DNA from 4 places in the Peribacillus sp. B65 genome. Region 1 is predicted to be linked to each of the others. Evidence: riboswitches for the same ligand, from Rfam matches in the RefSeq annotation. Region 1 holds a riboswitch; each other region holds the start of a gene.
The links. Region 1 has a riboswitch for S-adenosylmethionine ahead of metK (methionine adenosyltransferase). Riboswitches for the same ligand answer to the same signal wherever they lie in the genome.
Positions count from the first base shown of each region.

Region 2: linked by a shared signal. The riboswitch ahead of ACSR9O_RS03110 (methionine biosynthesis PLP-dependent protein) and the one ahead of metK (methionine adenosyltransferase) in region 1 are both predicted to bind S-adenosylmethionine.
Region 3: linked by a shared signal. The riboswitch ahead of ACSR9O_RS12825 (methionine ABC transporter ATP-binding protein) and the one ahead of metK (methionine adenosyltransferase) in region 1 are both predicted to bind S-adenosylmethionine.
Region 4: linked by a shared signal. The riboswitch ahead of mtnW (2,3-diketo-5-methylthiopentyl-1-phosphate enolase) and the one ahead of metK (methionine adenosyltransferase) in region 1 are both predicted to bind S-adenosylmethionine.

Region 1 is NZ_CP195840.1:4,240,282-4,247,761, forward strand. Features, by position in the region: gene pckA (phosphoenolpyruvate carboxykinase (ATP)) at 1-1,113, opposite strand, end outside; SAM riboswitch class I at 1,531-1,692, shown strand; gene metK (methionine adenosyltransferase) at 1,856-3,049, shown strand; gene ACSR9O_RS20640 (gamma carbonic anhydrase) at 3,434-3,952, opposite strand; gene ACSR9O_RS20645 (alpha/beta hydrolase) at 4,163-4,966, shown strand; gene ACSR9O_RS20650 (hypothetical protein) at 5,033-5,428, opposite strand; gene mnmM (tRNA 5-(aminomethyl)-2-thiouridylate-methyltransferase MnmM) at 5,564-6,136, opposite strand; gene mnmL (tRNA modification radical SAM protein MnmL/YtqA) at 6,133-7,092, opposite strand; gene ACSR9O_RS20665 (SMI1/KNR4 family protein) at 7,231-7,480, shown strand, end outside.
Region 2 is NZ_CP195840.1:610,876-618,355, forward strand. Features, by position in the region: gene ACSR9O_RS03090 (PucR family transcriptional regulator) at 1-342, shown strand, start outside; gene ACSR9O_RS03095 (ABC transporter ATP-binding protein) at 466-1,611, shown strand; gene ACSR9O_RS03100 (hypothetical protein) at 1,659-1,901, opposite strand; gene fumC (class II fumarate hydratase) at 2,007-3,389, opposite strand; SAM riboswitch class I at 3,718-3,831, shown strand; gene ACSR9O_RS03110 (methionine biosynthesis PLP-dependent protein) at 3,918-5,030, shown strand; gene metC (cystathionine beta-lyase) at 5,027-6,208, shown strand; gene ACSR9O_RS03120 (type B 50S ribosomal protein L31) at 6,318-6,566, opposite strand; gene ACSR9O_RS03125 (ABC transporter ATP-binding protein) at 6,703-7,480, opposite strand, start outside.
Region 3 is NZ_CP195840.1:2,621,156-2,628,635, forward strand. Features, by position in the region: gene ACSR9O_RS12800 (arsenate reductase family protein) at 1-296, shown strand, start outside; gene gcvH (glycine cleavage system protein GcvH) at 393-776, shown strand; gene ACSR9O_RS12810 (toprim domain-containing protein) at 869-1,234, shown strand; gene ACSR9O_RS12815 (thioredoxin family protein) at 1,238-1,546, shown strand; SAM riboswitch class I at 1,691-1,798, shown strand; gene ACSR9O_RS12820 (O-acetylhomoserine aminocarboxypropyltransferase/cysteine synthase family protein) at 1,898-3,208, shown strand; SAM riboswitch class I at 3,324-3,436, shown strand; gene ACSR9O_RS12825 (methionine ABC transporter ATP-binding protein) at 3,590-4,624, shown strand; gene ACSR9O_RS12830 (methionine ABC transporter permease) at 4,617-5,285, shown strand; gene ACSR9O_RS12835 (MetQ/NlpA family ABC transporter substrate-binding protein) at 5,301-6,137, shown strand; gene ACSR9O_RS12840 (YuzK family famiily protein) at 6,902-7,042, shown strand.
Region 4 is NZ_CP195840.1:4,683,349-4,690,828, reverse strand. Features, by position in the region: gene ACSR9O_RS22920 (carbon-nitrogen family hydrolase) at 19-801, opposite strand; gene ACSR9O_RS22915 (pyridoxal phosphate-dependent aminotransferase) at 901-2,073, shown strand; SAM riboswitch class I at 2,205-2,358, shown strand; gene mtnW (2,3-diketo-5-methylthiopentyl-1-phosphate enolase) at 2,464-3,696, shown strand; gene ACSR9O_RS22905 (2-hydroxy-3-keto-5-methylthiopentenyl-1-phosphate phosphatase) at 3,703-4,362, shown strand; gene ACSR9O_RS22900 (methylthioribulose 1-phosphate dehydratase) at 4,359-4,988, shown strand; gene ACSR9O_RS22895 (cupin domain-containing protein) at 5,013-5,546, shown strand; gene ACSR9O_RS22890 (CobW family GTP-binding protein) at 5,985-6,908, shown strand; partial or broken gene ACSR9O_RS22885 (DUF2188 domain-containing protein) at 6,977-7,123, shown strand; gene ACSR9O_RS22880 (DNA alkylation repair protein) at 7,181-7,423, opposite strand; gene yoyC (protein YoyC) at 7,440-7,480, shown strand, end outside.

The DNA.
Region 1 (7,480 bases):
TCCGCTTAGGAAGTGGAACATTGCCTGTTCTTTGGAAAGCTTGCTGATTGGAGGCAGAACGCCTGAAGCATCAGCTGTTAAGAAAATGATTGTATTTGGATGTCCTGCAATACTTGGGTTCACGATGTTATCGATCGCTTGCATTTGGTAAGCAGCACGAGTGTTTTCAGTCAATGAACTGTCATCATAGTTCGCTTCACGTGTATCCGGATCAACAACAACATTTTCCAATACGGCACCAAAACGGATTGCATCGAAAATTTGTGGTTCTTTTTCACGTGAAAGATTGATCGTTTTCGCATAGCAGCCGCCTTCGATGTTGAATACGCCATTAGAAGACCAGCCGTGCTCGTCATCGCCAATCAGTTTACGGCTAGTGTCTGCTGATAAAGTTGTTTTGCCTGTACCGGACAGACCGAAGAATAAAGCGACGTCCCCTTCACGTCCTACGTTAGCAGAGCAATGCATTGGAAGGATTCCAGCCTCTGGAAGTAAGTAGTTCATGATCGAGAAGATCGATTTTTTCATTTCTCCTGCATATTCCGTTCCGCCGATCAGGATGGTACGGCGTTCAAATGAAACGATGATGAAAGTTTCGGAAGTGGTTCCGTCCACTTCTGGGTCTGCTTTGAAGTTAGGTGCAGAAAGGATTGTGAATTCAGCTTCGTGACCTCTTAGTTCCTCTTCATTTGGACGGATGAACAAAGTATGGGCGAAAAGGTTATGCCAAGCATATTCATTAACAACACGGATTGGAAGACGAGATGATTCGTCTGCACCAGCGAAACCTTTAAAAACAAAAATCTCTTCTTTTGCTTTTAGGTAGTCAACTACTTTATTATATAGTTTATTGAACACATCTTCGGAAATTGGCTGGTTCACTGAACCCCAATCGATTTTATCTTTAACGGATGCTTCTTCCACGATAAATTTATCTTTAGGTGAACGACCAGTATATTTGCCAGTTTCAGCTTTTACTGCGCCGGTTGATGTTAAAACGCCTTCATTTCTGCTTAATACTTTTTCGACCAATTGAGGAACTGAAAGTTGAGTTTGCACATTGTTTCCTGTTAATAACTGGTGTAACTCATTAGAAACATCTACAGAATTCATATATGAGGTACCTTCCTTTGTTTAAGTTTTTAGATTACAATTAGTATAACACATTCATTTAAATAGTCTATACTATTTCTTCTAATTTGTGATTATTTTCAGCTGGCCGAGTTAATCATTTTATTCCGGCAGGAACCGAGTCAGGATTATCACATATACTTTAATAAAGTCAATTTTATTTTAATAGGAAGTAAGTAAGCAATATATTTCCAATGGTGAAGTCGTTTTTCGTAAGCTTAATACTTATTATTAATGGCAATTTCCAACATTTCTATTCGTATTTTGCATTGTAAACCCTTCTAAGACGCTGTATCAACACTTTTTTCAAAAGAAAGCCATACTGGGCGGAAATGTTCTTTTTAGAAAAGCATTGACAAATTCCAACCAGATACGATAATATCTTAAATTGTACGGATTCTCTTATCCCGAGTTGGTGGAGGGACAGGCCCTTTGAAACCCAGCAACCTGCCATATTGAACTTGACTCCAAGATCGATCGCCGAAAATAAAGCGAAGGTCTTCAAGGAATAGTGGTGATGGTGCTAACCTGAGCAAGGTAAAAACCCTTGAACGATAAGAGTGAAAGGATAGAAGACAGAATTTTAAACCTTTCCTCATTTGCCAGGGAAGGTTTTTGTGTTTTTCATAAGTAATTCTGTGTCTATAGTTGAAACTAATGAGGGAAACGAGTTCCGTAAAAATCAGGCTTATGCCTACAACATACTAACTTCCAAGGAGGAAATATGATGTCAAAGAAACGTCTATTTACTTCTGAATCTGTTACAGAGGGCCATCCGGACAAAATTTGTGATCAGATTTCAGATTCCATTTTAGATGCTATCCTAGCTAAGGATGCAAATGCACGTGTTGCGTGTGAAACTAGTGTAACAACAGGCCTTGTACTTGTTGCTGGTGAAATTACAACGTCCGCTTACGTGGATATTCCGCGTATCGTTCGTGATACGATTAAAGGAATTGGCTACACACGTGCGAAATACGGTTTCGATGCTGAAACTTGTGCAGTGTTGAGTTCCATTGATGAGCAGTCTGCCGATATCGCAGCTGGAGTCGATAAAGCATTGGAAGCTCGTGAAGGAAACATGTCAGAGGAAGAAATCGATGCAATCGGTGCAGGGGACCAAGGTCTTATGTTCGGATTTGCTTGTAATGAAACAGAAGAGCTTATGCCGCTTCCGATTTCATTGGCGCATAAACTTTCATTCCGCCTGGCTCAAGTTCGTAAAGATGAAACTCTTGCTTACTTACGCCCTGATGGTAAAACACAGGTAACTGTGGAATATGATGAGAATAACCGTCCTGTACGTGTAGATACGATCGTAATCTCTACACAGCATGATGCTGAAATTACGCTTGAACAAATTCAAGCCGATCTAAAAGAACATGTGATCAAAGCGGTCGTTCCAGCTGAATTGATCGATGCTAAAACTAAATACTTCATCAACCCGACTGGCCGTTTCGTAATTGGCGGACCTCAAGGGGATGCTGGTCTTACTGGACGTAAAATCATCGTTGATACTTACGGCGGATACGCTCGTCACGGCGGCGGTGCATTCTCTGGTAAGGATGCTACTAAAGTTGACCGTTCTGCTGCATATGCTGCTCGTTATGTTGCGAAAAACATCGTGGCAGCCGGCCTTGCCGACAAAGCGGAAGTTCAATTGGCATACGCAATCGGTGTGGCAGAGCCTGTATCGATTTCAATTGATACGTTCGGAACTGGTACAGTTAGCGAAGAAGTCCTTGTTGACCTAGTTCGTGCTAACTTCGACCTTCGTCCAGCTGGCATCATCAAAATGCTTGACCTTCGTCGCCCGATCTACAAACAAACAGCTGCTTACGGACACTTTGGCCGTACAGATGTCGATCTTCCATGGGAACGCACGGACAAAGCAGAAACATTAAAAGCACAAGCGTAAATCATATAAAAAAGGTGTCCCGCAATTTGCGGGACACCTTTTTTTTTTGGATTAATTTTGCCGTCAGCGGGAATAATTCAAGAAATCCCAAAGAAATATAAAATACGTGCAAAACTCGTGAGTTAAAGTCGTATACAAGTTTGTTTGTGTCATCAAATCGTGAGGTTGAAGCGTTACTCTAGAGTTTGTAGCAAGTACTCGAGAGTTTAGAGCGTATACTCGAGAGTTTAGAGCGTATACTCATGAGTTTAGAGCAAATACTCGTGAGTTTAGAGCGTATACTCATGAGTTTAGAGCATATACTCATGAATTTAGAGCGTATACTCATAAGTTTGGAGCAAAAACTCGTGAGTTTGAGTACAATACTCGTAACTTTCAGTCAATTCACTTTATGCGTTCCGCCGTTTTATAGTATTGTCCTTTTTCGGCATATTCGCGAACGATGCGTTCCATATCCTGGCGATCTTCTTCGTTGATTTCGCGAATGACTTTAGCTGGCCGTCCGAATGCCAGCATGTTCGGTGGAATGACTTTACCTTGTGGAACGAGGCTGCCGGCACCGATGAAGGCTCCTTCGCCGATTTCAGCTTCATCAAGTACAATCGATCCCATGCCGATCAGAGCTCCTTTACGGATTTTACAGCTATGTAAAATGACCTGATGGCCAATGGTTACTTCATCCTCGATGATCAATGGATTATTTGGGCTTTGGTGCAGGACGCTGTTATCCTGTATACTGACTTTTTTCCCGATGATGGTTGGGGATACATCACCGCGAATGACGGAATTGAACCAAATTGATGTTTCGTCGCCAATTTTGACATCACCTGTCACGACAGCATTCTCAGCAATATAAGCGCTTTCGGCGATTTCAGGTTCTTTGCCTTTATACGGATAAATAATCATTTTCAATCATTTCCTTTCCGAAGTGAATGTTTTTATGTATTATTTTAATATACCGTATGCAAATACACTTGGCTATTTATAATAGCAATGTACAACTTGTTAGATTTCTTTTTTGTCGAAAATCACGAATATGGTTATAATTTATATATATTATTTTAACTATCATGGATCGTACACAACAAGTGAAAAGTGAAAGGGGGATTTCGAATGTGGAAATGGGAGACAGAAGGAGACGCAAAGGGCGTCATTGTCATCATTCATGGGGCAATGGAACATCACGGACGTTATAAGTGGGTAACACAAATGTGGCTTTCGGCTGGATACCATGTCGTCATGGGCGACCTTCCTGGGCAGGGTATGACAACTCGCGCCTACCGGGGACATATCGATTCCTTTGATGAGTATTTGGACGAAGTGAAAAGCTGGATAGAAGAGGCTTACGAATATTCGTTGCCGGTCTTTTTACTTGGACACAGCATGGGCGGTTTGATTTCGATACGCCTTCTTCAGGAAGAGGAATGGGACATTGCAGGGGTGATTCTTTCTTCTCCATGCTTGGGCCTCGTGACGAAGCCGCCGAAGTTCCTGACAACCATCTCGCATGGTTTGAATATCGTGATGCCTAAGTTCAGGGTTGAATCCGGATTGACACCTGAAATGGCGACGAGAAGTGCGGAAGTCCGTGAATCCGATAGAAACGATACATTATATATCACAAAGGTTTCGGTTCGCTGGTATCGCGAGCTTGCACAGGCTATGAAGGATGCTTTTGAAGAAATTCCTGATTTCCAGGATGTGCCGCTTTTGGTCATGCAGGGCGGAGATGACCGAGTCGTGAACAAGAAGGCGGTTCGTGAGTGGTTTAATTATAACTTGGCCAGTGAAAAGCAATATAAGGAATGGCCAAAGCTATATCATGAAATCTTCAATGAACCAGAACGTGATGATGTATTTCAATATGCGCTGAGTTTTGTTGAGAACCGTTTAAAAATATTAGGGTATGTCGTTTGATCAGTACATACTTAAGGATAAATAAAAAACTGCCGAGGTTAGACCTTTGGCAGTTTTTTATTTGAATCAGCCTGCGTTTTTAATCAATTCGTTTGACTTGATCACCGGGGCCCAGTAAGTAACCGGGTACATAAATTGGTTCAAGTGTGTAAGTTCTTTTTTATTCGATAATGCGGTGGATAGAAGATAGATGGATTTGAAGGTTAAGTCATTGGCGAATAGGTCCAAAAGCGTCGCTTTCATATTCATGATCGCTTCATGGTTTTGAGTGGAAATCATTAAATCGAGTTGTGGCAGGAACCTATCAAAATGGTGATCGAATTGTTTGAGGTCCTCCATGGTTTTTTGGTTTTCTGTCAACGAGTTAAGCGAGCTGACAAACTCCCCGTATTGTTCACTTGAATCCCTTTTGATTTTTTCAGTTAATATATCCGTCAGTAATGAAGTAGGCAAATGTTCCATTTTCTGCACCCTCTTATCTATTTTCTATCATTATAATCATTATAGACGCAAAATTCAAAATGTTGTGATTGGTAATTCTGCTTCTGCGAGTTGGGATTGAAAAAACACCGTTCGTTCGAACGGTGTCAAAAGTCATCATCTTTTTTCAATCGCGACAATGAATGGCGGATTGTTTGATTGGTTGATGAACCCGTATTTCAGGATATGGGCTTTCTGTTGAGGGAAGTTCTGTACATAATCCATCAATGCATCCCGTTCTGCCAATCCCCCTGGATGACCATGGTAAATGACGAGGATGATGATGCCTTCAGGCGCCAGCAATTCGAATAGCTGTTCAATGGCTGATATCGTCGTATCGGCTTGGGTGATGATTGATTTGTCACCGCCAGGAAGGTAGCCCAGGTTGAATATGGCACCCGTGACCTTTCCGGAATGCTCTTTCCTGACGTATTTGCTCAAATGTTGATGCCCATCGTGAATGAGGGTGCAGCACTCTTGTAAATTCTCGGCCTTTAGTTTCGCCGCTGTGGTTTGAATTGCTTCTTTTTGAATATCAAAACTATAGACATGCCCGTTTTCACCTGTAAGTCCTGCAAGAAAGACCGTATCAAAACCGTTGCCCATCGTGCAATCAATGGTTATATCCCCGGGATGGACCGCTTTTTCCAGCAGAATCCTGGCGAATGGCAAAATTCGGTCAAGCTTCATGATTGTACCTCCGTATGATGATTTTTTCCCTGCCAGCTGTTACGGCGTTTCAATTCGGCATCAATGGCATTCAAGACATCCCATTTATTGACGCTCCACATTGGACCGATCATCAAATCGATCGGACCGTCACCCGTAATGCGGTGAACGATCATTTCTGGAGGGATTATTTCCAGCTGGTCGCATACCAGGCTGACATAATCGTCACGGTCAAGAAACTCGAGCAGGCCTTTTTCGTATTGTTTGACCATCGGTGTCCCTTTTAATAAATGAAGTAAATGGATCTTTATCCCCTGCACATCGAGTTTGGCAACTTCCCGGGCTGTTTCCAGCATCATGCCGTAATCTTCCTGAGGAAGGCCATTGATGATATGGGAGCATATGCGGATGCCGTGTTTCCGCAGTTTATCGACGCCTTCTTTGTAGCAATCGAAATCATGGGCACGGTTGATCATCGTCGCGGTTTTTTCATGGACCGTCTGGAGACCCAACTCCACCCAAAGGTAGGTCCGTTCGTTCAATTCGGCTAAATACTCGACTACATCATCTGGAAGGCAATCCGGACGTGTCGCAATGGAGAGCCCGACGACACCCTCCTGGGTCAATACACTTTCATATTTCTCGCGAAGTTCTTCCACTGGGGCATGCGTATTCGTGAACGCTTGGAAATAGGCCATATATTTTCCATCTTTCCATTTATGATGCATCCGTTCGCTGATCTTCTGAAACTGAACGTCGAGGGGTTCAACCCTGCTGCCCGCAAAGTCACCAGAGCCTGAGGCACTGCAGAAGGTACAGCCGCCATGCGCGACGGTGCCATCACGGTTCGGGCAGTCAAAACCGCCATCCAGGGCAACTTTAAAAACCTTATGTCCAAAATGTTCCCTCAGGTGGTAATTCCATGTATGATATCGTTTGTTATCCGTTGCATATATAAACGGGTTTGCCTGATTCAAATCAGCAACCTCCTAAATAAATTAAATCGCAACATATATTATACAACATTCTCGCAGCTAGGTCTTTTTTTGAAAAATAAGCGTATACTGTATACTTGAGGGCTAAACATTTTGCTGCTATTTCCAGTATATCTTTGAATGACTATATCCAATCGGGAGCTGATGGACATGACCGGTCAAGTTGAAGAAGCGATTAATCAAATGAAAAAGAAATTAGCCGAAAATAATCAGGTGATCGAAGTAAATGAAGATGGATTCATATACAAAGCCACTTGCACCTTCAATTCACCTGCTTCGGATGAACAAATTCATTCCTTTGAAAAGAAAACCGGACTGCTTCTGCCCGAGGATTATAAGGAGTTTTTAAAAATAACCAATGGATGCCGTC
Region 2 (7,480 bases), 3.6 Mb from region 1:
AAAAGGTGTTTTGATTTGGCACAGGTGCATCTGCCGGATCTAAAGGTGACTGATTTGGCAGATATCATCCCTCATTCATTAATAAATGAACCATCCTTTAAGAATGCAAAGTGGTATATCAATCAAATTCTTGGCAAGACCAAGCAGGATACTGAGCTTATCAAAACAGTTAAAACGTATATTGAATGTAATTCCAATGCCACCTATGCCGCCAAACAGCTTTATATACATCGGAACAGCTTACAATACCGAATCGATAAATTCTCTGAAAGAACTGGTCTCGATATTAGAAACTTCCGTCATGCCCTTACTGCGTACTTGATTTTTCTTCTGAATGATTAATTTCCATACAAAGAGGTAATATCATCCTTTTTTGTGCAATGTGCCCATACTTTTTTCTAAACCGATAGCTTAGACTATAGCTAATTGGTACAAGTAATCAGGAGTTTAAAAGGGGGATTTTTCATGGCAGAGTTAGTGTTAGATCATATATTCAAGATTTATGATAAAAAGGTGACGGCTGTTAAAGACTTCAACCTTCGTGTTGCCGATAAGGAATTCATCGTTTTTGTGGGACCTTCCGGTTGCGGCAAATCAACGACATTAAGGATGATTGCCGGACTGGAGGACATTTCCCAAGGGGATTTATACATAGACGGCAAGCGAGTCAATGATGTCCCTCCTAAAGATCGTGATATTGCGATGGTTTTCCAGAACTATGCCTTATATCCTCATATGACCGTATTTGACAATATGGCATTCGGATTAAAGCTCAGGAAAACGCCAAAAGCGGAAATCAAGCAAAAGGTCAATGAAGCGGCAAGGATTCTCGGACTTGAAGAGCTGCTAAACAGGAAACCTAAAGCGCTTTCAGGTGGTCAGCGCCAGCGTGTGGCTCTCGGCCGTGCAATTGTAAGGGACGCAAAAGTTTTCTTGATGGATGAGCCATTATCCAATCTCGACGCAAAGCTGCGGGTTCAAATGCGTGCCGAAATCGCTAAATTGCATAAACGGCTCGACACTACAACGATATATGTCACGCATGACCAAACAGAGGCAATGACCATGGCGACACGCCTTGTTGTAATGAAAGATGGTATCATCCAACAGGTTGGTGCTCCAAAGGACGTTTATGAGAAACCAATAAATGTTTTCGTCGGCGGCTTTATCGGATCGCCTGCCATGAACTTCTTTACCGGAACATTAAAAGAAGGCACAATTAAAATAGGCGAACAAACGCTTGAAATACCTGAATTGAAAATGAAAATGCTGCGTGATCAAGGATATGCCGGAAAAGATGTTATCCTTGGAATCCGTCCGGAGGATTTCCATAATGAAGGAGCTTACTTCACGAAGTCCCCTAACACTACATTCACGACCCAAATTGATGTAGCCGAACTCATGGGCGCGGAGATTATGCTCTACTCCACATTAGAGGGGCAGGACTTCGTTGCACGGGTCGATGCCAAGAATATTATTCAGGCAGGGGAAAAGATCGATCTTGCCCTCGACATGAATAAAGCACACTTTTTTGATAAAGGGACTGAACATCGCATTTTAGTTGAAGAAGATGAACAGATGCAGGAAAGCATGAAGTTATCTGCCAATTAAACGTAAAAAGACCCATTCATAATGGGTCTTTTTACGTTTATTCCAATTCATTCCTGGACCAATACCACTTCATCATGTCCGCATTCCGGGCATTTCATGAGATGCGGGCATTGGCCTTTTTGAAGGGATTGAGGGTATCCGTCGTTTTCTTTAAGTATGTCGATATCCATATAAGCACTGTAATCATCCGCGTAGTCCATGAATTTCCCTTTATCCTCAAGATCACTGCCGCATTCCGGGCATTTCACATGAATTTTTCTCAGACCGTTGCAAAGCGGGCATATAGACATTGTTTTTCCTCCTGTTCCCGATACTTATTATTTCAGTATTTGTAGATTCCATTATTTTAACACATGGAAACACCCTCCCTAATACCAGAGGGAGGGCACTACTAATTATTTATTAACCATGTTAGCAGGATCGACCCATGCTTTGAATTCATCTTCCGTCAGGAACTCCAATTTCAACGCCGCTTCTTTTAACGTAGAGTTGTCCTTGAATGCCGTTTTGGCGATCTTGGCTGCTTTTTCATAACCGATATGCGGGTTCAATGCTGTTACCAACATAAGGGAACGTTCTACATTTTCTTTGATTTTATCTTCATTTGCAGTGATGCCCACCGCACAATTGTCGTTGAATGAATGAATGCCTTCCGTCAATAATTTGACCGTCTGCAGGAAGTTATAGATGATGACTGGTTTGAATACATTCAATTCAAAGTTACCTTGACTTGCTGCAAAGCCAATTGTAGCATCGTTACCAACGATTTGTGTTGCAATCATGGTAAGCGCTTCACTTTGTGTTGGATTGACTTTACCTGGCATGATGGAGCTGCCCGGTTCGTTTTCCGGAATGGCTATTTCGCCGATTCCGCTTCTTGGTCCACTAGCAAGCCATCTGACATCGTTCGCAATTTTCATTAAATCCGCCGCCAATGCTTTCAAAGCACCGTGTGCGTAGACGATTTCGTTATGGCTAGTCAATGCATGGAACTTATTATCAGATGTGACAAAAGGGTATCCTGTATCTGCTGCAATTTGTTTGGCAGAGAGTCCCGGGAATTCTTCTTTTGTATTGATTCCGGTTCCTACAGCCGTTCCGCCTAGAGCAAGGTTCAATAATTTTTGGCTGCTTTCTTCAATCATCGCTAGATCCTTATCGAGCATCGCTTTCCAACCGGAAATTTCTTGTCCTAATGTTAATGGTGTAGCATCTTGAAGATGTGTCCGGCCAATTTTCACGACATCCCAAAATTCTTTTTCTTTTGTATCGAATGTATCACGAAGGGCTTTGATGGCAGGCACCAATTTTTCAGCGACTTCCATAAAGGCTGCAATATGCATGGCGGTCGGGAAAGTATCATTTGAGCTTTGCGCCTTGTTAACATCATCATTCGGGTGAAGGGTTTCAGATTCACCATTTTCTTTTAACCATTCATTCCCTTTGTTAGCGACCACTTCGTTCACGTTCATATTACTTTGCGTGCCGCTTCCCGTTTGCCAAACTACAAGCGGGAAATGTTCATCAAGCGTACCTTCAAGGATTTCCCCGCAAATCTTGACGATGGCATTCTTTTTAACTTCGGAAAGATCACCAAGATCATAGTTCACCTTTGCCGCAGCTTGTTTAACGTATGCAAATGCACGAACTAATTCAATCGGCATTTTTTCGTTACCTATTTTGAAATTGTTACGGCTTCTCTCAGTTTGTGCTCCCCAATATTTATCAGCAGGAACTTTCACTTCACCCATCGTATCTCGTTCGATTCTGTATTCCATGTGTTCTCCTCCTATGTTTGCACTATTCATTGAAGACCTTTTGCATATGAAATGAATAATGTCGGATTATTCTTTCTCTCCATACATTGTACAAACTTTATTATTTTAAAGCAAAAATATCCCGCTGACCCTTTCCATGTTTTCTGAAAAATCCAAGTTCCATTCATGTTTATATGAAAATTCAATTATTCTTTTTAGACACATAAAGTGTAGACACCGCTAGGCTCCAATTGACCTGGTCATGAACATCAAAGCATTATCACTCCCAAAATGTCCTTGACAGTATTTTGTATATATAGTAAATTCAAAAGAAATTGAATAATCTAAACTCTTATCGAGAGAGGTAGAGGGAATGGCCCGATGACACCTCAGCAACCTTCATTTGTTTCAAACCAATGAAAAGGTGCTAATTCCACAAGTTTGTGAACTTGGAAGATAAGAAGAATGACTCGTCCCTACTTAATCAAAGTCTTCTTCTTAAAGAAGACTTTTTTTTATTTTATATAACTCAAAGGAGCAGTGAAAACCATGTACAAATTTGAAACATATCTTGCTCAATTAGGAAATCGCAGCGAAACGGCGACAGGAACAGTCAATCCGCCGGTATACTTTTCAACAGCTTTTCGTCACGAAGGAATTGGCCAATCGACGGGATTCGACTACACAAGGACTGGTAACCCTACACGCCAGCTATTGGAGCGATCCATCGCCGATCTGGAAAAAGGAGACCAAGGTTATGCCTGCAGTTCAGGAATGGCCGCCATCTCCACTATTCTCGCCCTTTTTAAATCCGGGGATGCATGGATTGTCAGCGAAGATCTTTATGGCGGTACATATCGTCTGTTAGAACAAGGTTTTAAAAAATGGGGATTGCAGTGTGACTATGTAAACACTTGTTGTTTGGAGGATATCGAAAAAGCCATCACTCCTCACACGAAAGCCATCTTCATCGAAACTCCCACTAACCCCCTTATGCAGCAAACGGACATTAGCGCCGTTGCGGCATTGGCCAAACGATATAATTTATTGTTAATCGTTGATAACACTTTTTACACGCCTCTTATTCAACAACCCATCGTGCTTGGAGCGGATATTGTGATTCATAGTGCAACCAAGTATCTCGGTGGTCATAATGATGTGCTCGCGGGACTGATCGTTGCTAACGGCGCTGAATTATGTGATGCACTTGCCTTCCATCATAATGGTACTGGAGCTGTCTTGAGCCCATTTGATTCTTGGCTGTTGATGCGAGGAATGAAAACCCTGGCATTGCGGATGGAGCGTCATGAAAAGAATGCCAAGATACTTGTAGATTACTTATCGGAGCATGATTGTGTCACTGATGTATTGTATCCCGGCAGAGGCGGCATGATTTCTTTCCGCATCATTGATGAAGCGGCGGTCAACCCATTTTTACAATCGCTCTCATTAATTTCCTTTGCAGAAAGCCTTGGAGGGGTTGAAAGCTTCATCACCTATCCTGCCACACAAACACATGCCGATATACCGCTTGAAGTCAGAACGGCAAATGGGGTTTGTAATCGCCTGCTTCGCTTCTCCGTTGGCATCGAGGATAGCGATGATTTGATTGGCGACCTGCAGCAAGCATTCGCACATGTAAAAAGGGAGGCACTACGATGACAGGTCATGATTTTAGCTTTGAAACGAAATTACTTCATAATCAACATAAATTCGATCCGGCAACGGGTGGTGTGAGCGTCCCCATTCAGCATGCATCGACGTTCCATCAATCGGATATCGATCAATTCGGCAAATATGACTACAGCAGAAGCGGGAACCCAACTCGCGAGGCACTTGAAGATATCATTGCCGATTTAGAGGAAGGCACTCACGGCTTTGCCTTTTCATCAGGTATGGCTGCCATTTCAACAGCCTTCCTGCTATTGTCTGCCGGAGACCATATCGTCATTTCCGAAGATGTGTATGGCGGAACGTTCAGGATGGTCACAAGCGTATTGACCCGTTTCAATATTGAGCATACCTTCGTTGACATGACGGACCTTGAAAGCGTCAAAGCGGCCGTTCAGCCAAATACCAGGGCCATATACATTGAAACGCCTTCAAATCCGTTACTTAAAGTGACCGATATTCAAGCTGTATGTGATATTGCAAAAAAAGCCGGTGCCTTAAGTTTTGTTGATAATACATTCTTGACGCCCGCATTGCAAAAACCGCTGAATCTGGGCGCCGATGTTGTCCTTCATAGCGCGACGAAGTTTTTATCCGGACATAGTGATGTGGTAGCTGGGCTTGCGGTCGTGAAAGATCCGGAATTGGCGGCAAGACTCGGTTCGCTCCAAAACTCCTTTGGAGCGGTCCTTGGTGTCCAAGATGCCTGGCTTGTAATGAGAGGTTTAAAAACCTTGTCAGTTAGAATGGAACATTCACAAAAAGGGGCAGAAAAGATTGCAGCCTACTTAAAAGATCAGCCCTTGGTGAAAAAAGTGTATTATCCCGGCCTAGCCGATCATCCACAGCACGCCATCCAGAAAGGCCAGTCACTTGGAGCAGGGGCGGTCCTATCTTTTGAATTGGAAAGTGAGGAAATCTTCCGTTCCTTCGTGAACACTGTCGAGCTCCCTGTATTTGCCGTAAGCCTGGGAGCGGTCGAATCCATATTATCTTACCCGGCCAAAATGTCCCATGCTGCCATGCCTGATGATGAAAGGGAAAAGCGGGGCATCACGAACAGCTTGCTCCGCCTCTCTGTCGGACTTGAAAATCCGGACGATATAATCAAGGACTTCGATGCGGCCCTCGTCAATATTGCCAAAGGGGAAGCAATTGCTGCAAAATGAATAAAGGATGGGTGCCTCATATATGGGCACCCTTTTTCCTTGCATCATTATTAACTCTTTTTCTTCCCAGTCATAAAAAAAGGCCATCGATTTCCCGATGGCCTGACTCTCAATTCTTCATATTATATTTATCCAGGAAGCGATCCACCCGTCCGCCTTTTTCAGCAAACTTCTGCTTTCCTGTATAATAAGGGTGCGTATCCGAGCTGATTTCCACTTTTAATAATGGATATGTTTGTCCGTCTTCCCAAACGATCGTTCCATTGGACGTCTTCGTGGAGCCTGTCAAAAATTTATACCCACTGTTGGTATCCATGAATACCACTTGTTGATAATCGGGATGAATTTCTTGTTTCACTATTATCACCTCATCGTCAGTATAGGTATATCTTAAACGTAATGATTACTATTATCAATAATTATGCTTGAAGGTACCAAAAGTCGGTACCCTCATTATAGTTTAAACTTGATGATCCACCCTTATTCAATTGTGTTCAACCAGCCATGCCTTTATGCGGACCAGCCTGCAGTTCATACATTTGATAATACTTCCCTTTTAGTTCCATTAATTCCTCATGTGTACCTTGCTCAGCAATCCGCCCTTTATCCAGTACAAGAATCTGGTCGGCATTTTTTATCGTGGAAAGTCTATGTGCAATGATGAAGGTCGTTCTTCCTTTTTTCAGCACTTCCATCCCCTCCTGGATAATTGCCTCGGTTTCGGTATCGATGCTCGCTGTCGCTTCATCCAAAATCAATATGGCCGGATTGAATGCAAGAGCACGGGCAAAAGAGATTAGCTGCCGCTGCCCGGAAGACAGCGTTCCGCCTTTTTCGATCACGGGTTCGTCCAGCCCTAAAGGAAGATGCTTCAGCACTTTGTCCCCCCCGACATCTCTTAATGATTTTTCAACCATTTCCCTTGTAATGTCTTTATGATTCAGACTGATATTGGAGGCGATGGTGCCTGTAAATAAATAGGGATCCTGAAGGACGATTCCCATATGCTCACGAAGCGTCTGATGAGGGATATCCAATATATTCGTGCCATCGATTTTAATTTGGCCTTCACTGCTGTCATAAAAGCGGAACAATAAATTCATTATGGAACTTTTTCCTGACCCGGTATGGCCAACTAAAGCGACCGTTTCCCCTTGTTTAGCGGAGAAGGAAATGTCCTTTAACACATATTCATTATCCTTATAACCAAAAGAAACATTTTCGAATTGCACGTTTCCTTTGTATCTGGATATGTTTTCATCACTGACTGCC
Region 3 (7,480 bases), 1.6 Mb from region 1:
TTGATAATCATGAACTGCAATATGAAGCAATCCATATAGCGGAAAATCCGCCTTCGCGAACAGAAATAGAACAACTATATAAAATCAGCAATTTGGAGTTGAAGAAGTTTTTCAATACTAGCGGTCAAAAATATCGGGAGCTTGGCTTAAAGGATAAGCTGAAAGAAGCTTCTGAAGCAGAGATGCTTGATATATTGTCCACAGATGGCATGCTTCTGAAAAGGCCGATTGTTACGGATGGCACCAAAGTGACGGTAGGTTTCAAAGAGGAGCAATTCGAACAGGTTTGGAACTGAAAATTTCTCGAAATATTTGGTTAATTCCTTACTTAAACAAACAATCTACCTTATAATGGAATAGATAAAATAAGATGTACATATGGAGGGTTAATAATGACAACAACACCAAAAGAACTTCGTTACACAAAAGAACATGAATGGGTCAAAACGGAAGATGGAACAGTGCGCATTGGAATTACAGCTTTCGCACAGTCCGAGCTTGGGGACATCGTATTCGTTGAGCTTCCGGAAATCGGCGATGAATTGAAAGCGAACGAACCATTCGGAAGTGTTGAATCCGTTAAGACCGTTTCTGAGCTTTATGCACCTATCAGTGGCAAGGTTGTTGAAGTAAACGAAGATTTAAGTGACAACCCTGAATATGTAAATGAGTCTCCTTATGAAAAGGCATGGATGGTCGTGCTTGAACCATCTAATAGCAGTGATATTGAAAGCTTGATGAGCGCTGAAGAGTATGAGAGTTTAATCAACGGTTAAAAAAAAGGAGAGGGGGGACTGAAAAGGCCTGCTCTCTTTTTCATTTGGTACCGTGGCAGTTGCACACATAATTCGTGAGATGGAGTGATGACATGGAGTGGGGCGAATTCGATAAAGTGATCATTGTAGAAGGCAGTTCCGATAGAAGAAAAGTTGCCTCCGTTTTAAATGAAGATGTGGAAATTAGATGTACGAATGGGACCATATCATTAACTAAGCTGGATGAATTAGTGGATGAATTGATGGACCGTGATGTTTATCTCCTTTTTGACGCAGATGAATCAGGAGAAAAGCTGCGGAAGCAGTTCCGAATGGAAATGCCTGAGGCGAACCACCTGTATATTAATAAAATGTACAAAGAAGTGGAAAGCTCACCCGAACATCATATCGCAACTGTGCTTCTATCTGCCAATATGAATGTGAAAATGAAATTTTTAAGTCAAAGGGTGAACGACTAATTGATGCAGGAATGGAAAGAAGAAGAGTGTAAGCTTGCTGTTGAAAATGGGGAAACCTTTTGCTTATATTTATATACCCCTTTATGCGGCACTTGTCAGGTTGCCTCCAAGATGCTGACGATATCCTTGGAGCTATTCCCGGAATTGAAGGCAGGCAAAATGAATATGAATTATGTCCAAGCAATTGCCGAATCATATGAAATCGAAAGTGTTCCATGTTTATTGTTTTTCAAAGAAGGACGGCTGCACAAAAAAATATATGCCTTTCAATCCGTTCCTTATTTGTACGGATTGCTTAAGGAAATCAGCTAAGAAACCAATCAGAACCGTGGTTGGTTTCTTTGTTGCGGACATATGAATGCTAGATGAAATTAAACAAAGAATATTCTAACAATTCATTGACTGATTTAATCTAAAATGCTATATTTTGAATTAAGTAACGGCAGAATTTAATAGTTCTTATCAAGAGTGGCGGAGGGACTGGCCCGACGAAGCCCGGCAACCGGTATAAATTTTTATATACGGTGCTAATTCCAGCAGAGTGTTGGCTCTGGTAGATGAGGTGTATTCTTGAAACCTCTTCTTATTGAAGTGGTTTTTTTGTTTATAAAAGGCCAAACATCATATAATTCCAACTAAATCCATAGAAAAAGGTGAAATCATATGTCAGGGAAAAAATTGCGTTTCGAAACATTGAGTGTTCATGGCGGTCTGCAAGCTGATGAAACAGGTGCACGTGCAGTTCCTATCTACCAAAGCAATGCATACTTGTTCAAAGACACCGACCATGCAGCGAATTTATTTGGCCTAAAGGAGAATGGCTATATATATTCACGACTCCATAATCCCACGATCAGCGTTTTTGAGGAAAGAATGGCCTTATTGGAAGGCGGAATCGGCGGATTGGCAACAGCAAGCGGAATGGCTGCCATCTCACTTTCAATCCTGAATATTGCCGCTGCAGGGGATGAGATTGTTTCAGCATCTACATTATATGGCGGTACGTATAACCTTTTTGAAAATACTCTTCCTAAATACGGGATTAAAGTGAAGTTCGTTTCTCCTGATGACCCTGAAAATTTCAAAAGGGCGATTACGCCAAGAACTAAAGCCATTTTTGCTGAAACCATCGGAAATCCAAGTTTGAGGGTGCTTGATATTGAAGCGGTAGCGAAAATCGCCCATGATGCCGGAATACCTTTAATCATTGATAATACCTTTGCGACACCGTATCTATGCAGACCAATTGATTTTGGAGCCGATATTGTCATCCATTCCGCTACAAAATGGCTTCTGGGAAATGGAACTACGCTTGGTGGTGTCATCGTGGATGGAGGGAAATTCGATTGGAACTCGCCAAATTACCCTGGCTTCACAGAGCCTGACCCAAGTTACGACAATCTGGTATACGCCGAGGCAGTTGGACCTGCCGCATTCATAACGAAAGCCCGAGTCCAGTTACTCCGTGATTTAGGACCTGCGCTAAGTGCCCAAAGTGCATTCCAGTTTACGCTGGGACTTGAAACGCTGCATGTAAGGATGAAAGAGCATCTATCGAACACCAAGTCTGTCATTAAATATTTAAAAAACCATCCTGCGGTGACTTGGGTTTCACATCCTGGTGATGAGGATCATCCCGATAAAGCCCTTGCGGAAAAATATTTGCCAAAGGGAGCTGGATCTGTTGTGACTTTTGGGATACAAGGTAATCGAGAAGCTGGGGCAAAACTTATCAATTCGGTGGAATTATGGTCCCATGTAGCGAATGTTGGGGATGCGAAGAGCTTGATCATCCACCCAGCCAGTACGACCCATCAACAATTGAATGAGGCAGGTCTTGCGAAAGCGGGTGTGAGTGCCGACCAAGTCCGTTTATCGATTGGGATTGAAAATGTAGAGGATTTAATAGAAGATTTGGAGCAGGCAATTGAAAAAGCGACGAATATCGTCTCCTTGACATCCAAAACGGTTTAAGTAAAGTTTCTGTATGCTTGTACTAGAAATATTATACATTGCGCTCCTTTTTTATCTATGATAAAATTTCTCCATACTAAAGAACTTAATGATGTACAAATATTCTATATATTAGCTCTTATCAAGAGAGGTGGAGGGATGTGCCCGATGAAACCCGGCAACCGACAAGGAGATTTCCTTGGAAAGGTGCCAATTCACACAAAGTTTAATCACTTTGGAAGATGAGAGGAAGGCCTGTTTCTTCACCTGCCTTTCTGCTCATGCAGAAAGGTTTTTTCTGTTTTAATTGGGTAAACTTTTACATGATATGAGAAACAGACTAATAATGTAGAGAAATCAACTAAGTTCATAGGTTTTATTGGATAAAAGAGGTGAGGGTTAATGATCACATTGACGAAAGTCAGTAAGCTGTTCCGAACAGGAAAAGGAAACAGTGAGACAATCAAGGCTGTAAATAATGTGAATGTTGAAATAAATAAAGGCGAGATTTTCGGTATCATCGGTTACAGTGGAGCGGGGAAAAGTACTTTGATCAGAATGCTCAATGGATTGGAAACACCAACAGAGGGATCCGTTGTAGTTGCTGAGAAGGAAATTTCAAAAATTAAAGGGGCTCAGCTCCGCAAGGCCCGTCAAGAAATCAGCATGATTTTCCAACATTTCAATTTATTATGGTCGAGGACCGTTCAGGAGAATATATCTTTCCCATTGGAAATTGCAGGAGTTTCTAAACCTGAGCGAACCAAGCGTGTGAACGAATTGATCAAGTTAGTAGGATTGGAAGGCAGGGAAAAGGCCTATCCATCACAATTAAGCGGAGGGCAAAAGCAAAGGGTGGGAATAGCCAGGGCTCTGGCAAATGACCCTAAAGTGCTGCTGTGTGATGAAGCGACTTCTGCCTTGGATCCGCAGACTACCGACTCCATACTCGAATTGCTTGTTGACATCAATCAGCGTTTGGGGTTGACGATCGTCCTGATAACACATGAAATGCATGTGATCCGCAAAATCTGCCATCGCGTCGCCGTGATGGAAAGTGGGCAAGTTGTTGAACAGGGACCTGTCCTGGATGTTTTCAAGAACCCTAAAGAACAAATGACGAAGCGTTTCGTGCAACAGGTAACGGAACCGGAAGAAACGAAAGAAACGATGGACCATTTGCTCGAACGCTATCCTGCAGGCAAAGTGATTCAATTGACCTTTGTAGGCGATCATGCCGAAAGCCCGTTGATCACCAAGCTTGTACGTAACTTCGAGTTGGATGTCAATATCGTTCAAGGTAAGATATCCCAAACAAGAAGCGGTTCATATGGAACACTGTTTATCCATCTTGATGGCACTGAGGATGAAATGCTCCGCGCAATCGAATTCATTAAAGCACAACAGGTAGGCGTGGAGGTGATTACTCATGCTTGAAGAATTATTGCCGAATGTTGATTGGGAAGACATTATTGAAGCTACGAGGGAAACGCTTTACATGACAAGCGTCTCTGTAGTGGCAACCTTTTTTATAGGCATAATATTAGGATTGATCCTGTTCCTGACAGGGAAGGGTAATATGTGGGAAAACCGGGCAGTCAACGGGATCATGAGTGCTGTCGTCAATATTTTCCGTTCCATTCCATTTCTTATTTTGATCGTGCTGCTCATTCCTTTCACTAAAGCGCTAGTCGGTTCCATGATCGGAGAGAACGCTGCACTGCCGGCACTTATTATCGGTGCGGCACCATTTTATGCGCGTATGGTAGAAATCGGCCTTCGTGAAATCGATAAAGGTGTAATTGAAGCCGCTAAATCGATGGGAGCAAAAACGAGCACGATCATTTGGAAGGTCCTTCTTCCAGAGTCAATGCCTGCACTTATTTCCGGGATTACGGTAACATCGATTGCATTGGTTGGATATACCGCAATGGCCGGGGTCATCGGCGCAGGCGGGCTTGGTAATCTAGCCTATTTGGACGGATATCAAAGAAATCAAAATGACGTTACACTAGTGGCGACCATCGTTATTCTAATTATCGTCTTCATAATTCAAATTATTGGAGATGTGATTACATCTAAATTGGACAAAAGATAAAGGGAGATGAATAGGATGAAAAAGTTTTTAGGATTTGCATTAATTTTAGTGTTGTCTATCGCTTTGGCTGCTTGTGGAAGTGAAAAGGATAAAAGCGGCAGTGATACGGAGAAAGAATCGAAGAAAATAGTTGTAGGGGCATCCAATGTTCCTCATGCTGAAATCCTTGAGAAAGCTAAGCCGCTTCTTAAAGAAAAAGGAATCGAATTGGAAATCGAAACTTTCCAGGACTATGTTTTACCGAATAAGGCGTTGAATGATAAGGAATTGGATGCTAACTATTTCCAACATATTCCATATTTAGAGGGGCAAATTAAAGAAAATGGATATGACTTCGTTAATGCTGGCGGAATCCATATCGAGCCGATTGCTCTATATTCACAAAAATATAAAAGCATTGATAAACTTCCGGAAGGCGCAACAATTATTATGAGCAGCTCTGTTGCTGATCATGGACGCGCTTTATCCCTTTTGGAAAAGAATGGCCTGATCACTTTGAAAGAAGGCGTCGATAAAACGACGGCTACAACTAAAGACATCGTTGAAAATAAGAAAAACCTTAAATTCGATGCTGATTATGAAGCGGCCCTGCTTCCTAAAATTTATGAGAGTGGCGAAGGCGATGCAGTCTTGATCAACTCCAACTATGCAATTGATGCCGGTTTGAATCCGCTTGAAGATTCGATTGCGATTGAAGATTCGGAATCACCATATGTGAATGTCATTGCCGTAAACAAAGGTGACGAAAATAAAGAAGCAATAAAAGCGCTTGTAGAAGTATTGCATTCTAAAGAAATTCAAGATTTCATTCTTGAAGAATACAAAGGTGCAGTTGTACCGGCGGATAAATAATTCAAGAATGGCGACCTGATTTAACTCAGGTCGCAGTTTAAAAACAAAAAGGTTTCGGAATGGTCTCATTCCGAAACCTTTTTGTTTTTATATTGGATTTGAACCGATAATTGTCCTCTTTATTTGTTGGTGAGTGCCGATGGGCAGAGATAACAACTAAAACGCTCATATTACACATAGCCATGGTTGCGGAATCTGCCTCAACAGCTTCAGGTTTTCCAGCTTTCTTAATCACTTGTTCAATCAGAGGCTCTTAATACGAGTATTTCCGGGTGTTACTATCGTCCCAACACAAATCCGTTACGGTCTTCTGACGCATAAATGAATAAGCGAGCTGGTTTGTCCATTCAGCTTTCACATAGTGCGTCGCTCATAATTTTTTTCCGTGCTTAGAGAAGTGAGGCACTTCATTTTGCCTATCTGATTGTTTAGTCTTAGTGGATTGGAACGGAAGGTACGAGACTCCTGCGGGAAAAGCGAGTCAAGGGAGACCCCGCAGGCGCAAAAGCGCCGAGGAGGCTTCCGGACCGCCCGCGGAAAGCGAGTGCCTGAAGTGGAAAGTAACGTTCAAATTTTGAAAACCTAAAAACTCATTGATGATCCAGTTTGTTTTAGTCTGCGGCTTAATTTAATTCATTTCATGTTTAATCAGGAAAGGAAAGGGTATAGAGATAATGCAGGTAATAAAATGATACACAAATTTGAAAGGATGGTTCACTATCAATACTCTGGATTTAAATGTAACAAGCGAAATGGAAAAGGCGATGCAGTCTTCACATGGGATTGGATACAGTGAATACAGTAGAAATTTAGACATCCGTATCGAGGTCGAGAAAGAACGGGATAGGGAACATGTAAAGTGCAACAAAATGGTCCAGGACCTACAACGCAAAATTCACGGCTAAGCATATAAAAGAATTCTTTAAAAGATCGGTCTGTAGAGGTAAAATGGAAAGTGGTCCATAAAATAAGGGTTTCCTTATTGGATAAACTTACATAATACCTGACAGTCCGATTTTTTTCTTTTTAAAGCGGAACGTTCATACCTTGCAATCGAATTCTTCGAACATATATTAATAAGGACGAAGATTTGCCGAATAATAAGATAATTTTAACAAAAGCTAAAATAAGTATGATTATGCAGTAAATAGGCTATATCTGTTAGTATAGTAAGAATTGGGACAGGTTTTTAACATAGAAGAAGTGGAAACCCTATCTATTTAGTTGATTCCAAATTGGATTTGTTATAAAATTGGAATGAGAATAAAGTGAGAATGCTTTTACGTAAATTATAGTGATAGAAAGTAATCTTTACTTTCTGGTAATAAAATTGGAATTAGTTC
Region 4 (7,480 bases), 440 kb from region 1:
AGTTTGTCAATGGGTAATTTAATAAAAATCAGGACGGCGATCTTCGAATACAGGTATTTTGTTACGTGCTTCCGTAACTTTATTGAAGTTCAAGGTGCCTGTCAGGAGTTCGTTTCCTTCTCCGGCTTCACTTATGATATTTCCCCAAGGATCAATAATCAGGGAATGACCGGCAAATATATTATTGACATCAGAGCCTGAGCGATTAACGGCTACTACATAGGCTTGGTTCTCGATGGCACGGCTAATCAATAAGGCTCTCCAGTGATCGAGTCTCGGCTTTGGCCATTCAGCCGTAACGAATAGAACTTCGGCGCCTTTAGCGGTATGCGCTCGCTGCCATTCAGGGAAACGGATGTCATAACAAATGAAACCAGCACATATTTTTTCATCAAGAGTAAATAAACCATCCTTTTCTCCTGGCTTCAGGAAATGATGTTCATCCATTAACTGAAATAAGTGAAGCTTATCATATTCTTTTATGAGACTTCCCTGTTTATCGATGATGATCATGGTGTTATAGATTCCCTTGCTTGTTTTTTTCGCAATGGAACCGCCTACTATGTGAATCTCGTGTTTCCTTGCCTGTGTTTTAAGAAATTCAATCGTTTTTTCCGCCTCTTGATCAGCAATCTCATTTAACCTGCTTAAGTCGTATCCGGTTGTCCAAAGCTCTGGTAAAATGACGATATCGGGTTCTGACCGTGCTGCTTTTTCCAACCATTGTTCCGCAACCTGAAAATTGATATCCGGTTGCCCGAATGCTATATCCATTTGAATACAAGCTATTTTCCACTTCATCGTTTAAAACCCCCACATGTAAAAAATGCTTTACAAGACTATGATAAACATATATCATTTGTGTCTAGAATTTCAAGAAATTTCAGAGAAGGTGTATAAATGGTGCAATTCGAAAAATCCAGACAGCTTCAGGACCTGCCCAAGCAGTTTTTTGCCTCACTAGTCGCAAAAGTCAATGCCATCACGGAGCAAGGACATGATGTCATTAATTTAGGCCAGGGAAACCCTGATCAGCCGACACCAGACCATATCGTGAAAAGCTTGCAGTCTGCCGCTGAAAAAACGATTAATCATAAATATTCGCCATTCCGGGGGCATCAATATTTAAAAGATGCTGCTGCCGTCTTTTATGAACGTGAATTCGGTGTCAAGCTGGATCCGAAAAGTGAAGTGGCGATTCTCTTCGGGGGAAAGGCAGGCCTTGTCGAACTGCCGCAGTGTTTATTGAATCCGGGTGATACGATCCTTGTTCCGGATCCCGGCTATCCGGATTATCTTTCCGGTGTTGTTTTAGCCCAGGCAAAGACCGAATTCATGCCCTTGACAGAAGAAAATGATTTTCTTCCAAAATACAGTGACATACATAAAGAAGTGCTTGATAAAGCCAAAATGATGTTCTTGAACTATCCGAACAATCCCACAGGTGCTTCTGCAACTGAAAGTTTCTTTGATGAGACCGTCTCTACTGCAAAAGAGCATTCAATTTGTGTGGTCCACGACTTCGCTTATGGGGCGATAGGATTCGACGGAAAAAAACCGATAAGCTTTCTCCAGTCAGAGGGAGCGAAGGAAATAGGAATAGAAATATACACACTATCGAAAACATACAATATGGCAGGGTGGAGAGTCGGCTTCGCAGTGGGGAATAAGAGTGTCATAGAAGCTCTTGAACTATTACAAGACCATCTTTATGTGAGTCTGTTCCCGGCGATACAAGAAGCTGCCGCAAGCGCTTTGCTTGACTCGCAGAGCTGTGTAGAGCAGTTAGTGCAGATGTACGAGGGACGAAGGAATGTTTTCATTGAGGGATTGAGGGCAATCGGCTGGGATGTCAAAGCTCCTGCTGCATCATTTTTTGCCTGGCTCAAGGTACCTAAAGGTTTTACGTCCGAGAGTTTTGCAGACTATTTATTAACGCATGCCCACGTTGCTGTTGCCGCAGGGAATGGATTTGGTGAATTTGGCGAAGGTTATGTCAGGGTAGGGCTGCTGACTTCGGAAGAACGGCTGAAAGAGGCTGTGGAACGGATAAGTAAATTAAAATTATTTTAACCACAATGATATATCCGATTAATTCACCCTTAAATAGTTAAAACTTATTGACAAAGTAGGGATTACCTGTCAGAATACAAAATAAATTCTTAATCTTTCGATACTTGGATGCAAATTTATATATCAGCGTTTTCTTATTTTGAGCAGGTGGAGGGACTAGCCCTATGAAGCCCAGCAACCGACCGTAATTCCATTGTAAAATGGGGCGGAATTCTTCGCCGGATTTTTCTTGAAATCCACAAGGCACGGTGCTAATTCTTGCAGCCAATGGCTGGGAGATAAGAAGATGGCTTATTAAAGCCTCTTCTTTATGAAGGGGCTTTTGCCATTTTGAGACCATTTCAGGTTAATGACATCGAGAGTTTACTAACGTGATATAGGAGTGATCAAATGAGCGAGATAGTCGCTACTTATTTAATTCATGATTCTAAGGGAAATCATGAGAAAAAAGCAGAGAGCATTGCCTTAGGTTTGACTGTCGGGACATGGACGGACCTGCCCCATTTAGTCCAGAAACAACTGGAAAAACATAAGGGACGCGTCGTATCGGTGACACCACTTTCCGAAGAAGAGAGGGCAAACAGCTACTTTAATCGTAAAGTATACCGTTCGCTTATTAAAATTGCCTATCCGGCAAGGAATTTCTCCAATGATTTACCTGCAATCCTAACGACGGTCTTCGGCAAACTTTCATTGGACGGGGAAATAAAACTTATCGACTTGGATTTTGTCGGTGATATCCAAAAAGCCTTTCCCGGGCCGCAATTTGGCATTGAAGGCATTAGGAAAAAGATTGGCGTATTTAACCGGCCCCTGGTGATGAGCATCTTTAAAGGTGTATTAGGAAGAGACCTAACATTCCATAATGAGCAACTGAGGCAACAAGCATTAGGAGGTGTCGACCTAGTTAAAGATGATGAGATCCTCTTTGACCAGGAACTGACTCCATTTTTCGATAGAATAAAAACGGGAAAAAGAATATTGAATGATGTCTATGAAACCACTGGCCACCGAACTTTATATGCAGTCAATCTATCAGGGAAAACATTTGAATTATTGGATAAGGCAGAGCAAGCGGCTGATGCAGGGGCAGATGCCTTGTTGTTCAACGTTCATACATATGGTTTGGATGTATTGCAGGCCTTGAGTGAACATGATCGTATCAAGCTGCCGATCATGGCGCACCCCGCATATAGCGGGGCATTGTCAGCTTCATCATTTTATGGGGTCGGCTATCCATTATTGCTTGGTAAATTAGTAAGGTTATCAGGTGCGGATTTATCCTTGTTTCCGTCCCCTTATGGAAGTGTCGCACTTGAAAAAAAGGAGACCTTGGCGATTGCTGAAGCTCTGACAAAAGATGAACTTTCATGGAAAAAAGCCTTCCCTGTTCCCTCTGCTGGCATTCATCCGGGCATGGTTCCGGATCTAATCAAGGATTTTGGAATCGATAGTGTGATTAATGCCGGAGGTGGAATTCACGGGCATCCTGATGGAGCAGATGGCGGGGCAAAGGCTTTCCGATCCGCTGTGGAAGCCGTACTGGCAGGAAAGGAACTATCTGAAGCGGCTGCTGAGGATGAAACACTAAAAAAAGCTCTTGTGTTATGGGGAGGCCTATAAGAAATAATGAAACCGATCATCTTTTGTGATTTTGACGGAACGATCACCAACTCGGATAATATCATTTCCATCATGAAGAAATTTGCGCCTCCGGAATGGGAAGCGTTGAAAGACGGTGTCCTTCAGCAAAAAATCAGTATATCTTCAGGAGTAGGGGATATGTTTTCCCTGCTTGATAGCGGCTTGAAGGATGACATCATCCAATATGTAAGAAAGACGGCCGGCATTCGTCCAGGGTTTTATGAATTCGTTGAGTATACGAAACAAGCCAACATCCCTTTATATATTGTAAGCGGGGGCATGGATTTTTTCATTGCTCCGCTTTTAAATGATATCTTGCCAACAGAGTCCGTTTATTGCAACCGTGCATTTTTTGATAAGGAAAAGATTTATATTGAGTGGCCGCATTCTTGTGATGATCAATGTAATAATGGTTGCGGTTGCTGCAAGCCATCCATTATGAGGGAAATTGCGGGTGCGGAAGATTTTAAATTCGTTATTGGAGATTCAGTAACGGATTTTGAAGCTGCAAAACAGGCGGATTTTGTCATAGCCCGTGACATACTGCTTGAAAAATGCGATAGGGAAGGGATTCCACATCAAGGATTTGAAACGTTTTTTGATGTAATTGATATTATTAAGCAGCAAAAGGTGGGTAAAGCGTGAATAATCATTCTAAAGAATGGCAGGAGCTGGCAGATATTAAAGCTGAACTGGCCGAAAGGGATTGGTTTATGGGAACTAGCGGGAACTTGTCCATTCGGGAGCCTAAAAGACCTTTCTTTTATATTACGGCAAGCGGTAAGGATAAAAGGAAGCAATCGGATTCGGACTTTTTACTGGTGGATTTAAAAGGAAAGCCAGTTGAAGAAACGAACCTAAGACCATCGGCCGAAACTTTACTTCATACAGTCATTTACCGGAAAACGAATGCGAACTGTGTACTCCATGTCCATACAGTTGAAAATAATGTGATATCCGAATTGTACGGGGATGAAGGCCAAGTTTCATTTCGTAATCATGAAATCATTAAAGCGACCGGTCGGTGGGATGAAGATTCGGAACTTCGGATTCCAATCATATATAATCATGCTGACATTCCGCTGTTATCAGATAAGTTCGAGCCACATGTCGAAGAAGACTCTGGCGCCGTGCTGATCCGCAATCATGGTATTACGGTTTGGGGTAAAAGCGGACTCGAAGCAAAGAGAATACTTGAAGCTTGCGAATTTTTATTTCAATATCAACTGTTGCTTAATCAACAAAAGGCATTTGCAGTTTCTTTAAGATAAACACTAATGTAGGAGGAATGAATGATGGCGACGATCAGATTCCAGGAAACAAACGAGGTTATTGAAAACGGTGAACAGGTAAAAGGCTTTTTAGAAACACAAGGGGTTATTTATGAGCAATGGGACATTTCTAAATTACCGGCCCATCTCGTGGAAAAATACGATCTAACAGATACTGAAAAGGAGGAAATCCTTGCAGCATTCCAATCAGAGATAGCGGAAATCTCCGAAAGAAGAGGCTATAAAGCGCATGATATCATCACATTATCCGATGCGAATCCGAACTTGGATCAAATGCTTGAAAACTTTAAGCAGGAACATCACCATGAAGATGATGAAGTGCGTTTCATAGCAGGCGGTACGAGTATCTTTGCGATTGAAGGCAAAGAGAAACAGTGGTTTGACGTGCGCCTTAATCCAGGTGATCTTATTAGTGTACCAGAATCAACAAGACATTATTTCACGCTTGCAGAAGATAGAAAAACTGTTGCTGTCCGCATTTTCGTTACAGCGGCAGGATGGGTGCCGATTTACGAAAAAGACGAAGTTCAAGCATGAATCAATGTTAAAAAACCAGCTTACGGGCTGGTTTTTATTTGTAGAAAAAAGGGAAGTCGGGATGATCTCACCTAACCTTGATTTTATAAAAAAACATGATTAATCCCTTTGTGTTTTTTCTATTTTATAGGAAAGAAATCTCGCAAGATTGAAGAAATTTGCGACACTCCTGCCGAATAACTGGCTAGCCGAGGCCCCACAGACGCTTGCGTCGAGGAGGCTCGGGAGACAGTCGGCGGAAAGGGAGCGGATTTCTGAAATCGACTGGACGTTTTTAAATAAAAAACTGCAGTCGAACTCGCTTTTCTTCGAATTTGCCTAGTCTGAAACCAGCTTACGGGCTGGTTTTTTTATGTGAATCCGGCAAGTGCTTTAGTAAGGTAATTATGATAAAATTTAACGGAATCGAATTTAACAGGATCATAGGAGCAGATAAGAATGAAAACAACCGAAGTGTACATATTGGGCGGCTTTCTCGGCAGCGGGAAAACGACGCTTCTTCGAAATATATTAAAGCAGGAAAGTGACGCGGGCAGAAAAGTGGCCGTGCTTTTAAATGAGCTCGGCAGTGTATCGGTTGACAGCGGACTCATTGGTGATGGAGTGCCTCTGAAGGAGTTGTTTGACGGGTGCATCTGCTGCACAATTCAAGATAAACTGGAAGTTCAGCTTCATGAATTGCTAACCGAAAATGACTTGGATGCGGTTTATATTGAAACGACGGGCGCTGCTCATCCAGTTGAAGTATTGGATGGCATCATGTCCCCGATCTTCGCCAAAAGGCTGGAGTATAAAGGGATTATCACCGTGGTCGATTTATTAAGGTGGCGCGATCGCGAGGAACTGTCTCCGCAGCTTCGACAGCTGCTTGCCGAGCAAATCCACCATGCCGATTTCATACTATTGAATAAAGCGGATTTAGTAAGTGAGATGGAGGCCGCACAGCTGATATATACGATACAGGCACTGAATACGGATGCTGTATGTTTATTGACGGAGTATGCAGACGTTTCCTTGAAATCATTGCAAGGGATGCAAAGAAATCGGCAAAATAGCCATCAAAAGCTTGATGTACATGACAATTTGCATTTAACTGCAGTCGTTCATACCTTTGAAGGTGCCGTGGCACAAACCGACTTTGAAGAGTGGCTTAGGTCCCTGCCGGAAACGGTATATAGAATGAAAGGATACATTTCCTTTACACATTCACAATACCCCCATTTATTTCAATACTCCTACGGAATGCCGATGTATATGAATGAAATGATGAAAATGCCATTGAATATCGTCATCATCGGGGAAAAGTTGGATGAGGAAATGTTGATCGGTCAGTTGAAAGCTTTGGAAGCGAGAGCGGTCTGATAAACGTTTACCGCCCATAAAAGAAGGGAAACATATAAGAAGACTTTCTTATCAAGGAGGCGGTATTAATGCCATGGAATAAGAACGATTACCCAAATTCGATGAAGAATCTAGATAAAGATGTCAGGGAAAAGGCTATAGAGATCGCGAATGCATTATTGGATGAAGGATATGAGGATGGGAAAGCCATTCCAATTGCCATAGACCGGGCTAAGATGTCGGTGGGAAAAGATTGAAAAAATGGTCAGACCCATTTGAGGGTCTGACCATTTTTATTCTTGCATTCCAAAGGCGGCAAATGTCTTTTCGTCTTCTATTAATCCGCACGCAGCACATTGCACCCGAACTTCAGGACCATTATATGCTAGATGGAACGGCTGAAGGGAATCGTTCGAATATTGTTCAACAATCTCACCGGATTGCGGATCCTTTTTAACAGGGGTTGCTACTTGCTGAATGAGATTGAAGCGAGATTTATTTGTCCGGCAATTCGGACAGCGGTATACTTGAGACACTGTACTCACTCCTTTTTTGAATTTTAAAAAGCGTAATCGTATTATTAAGATAGTCTT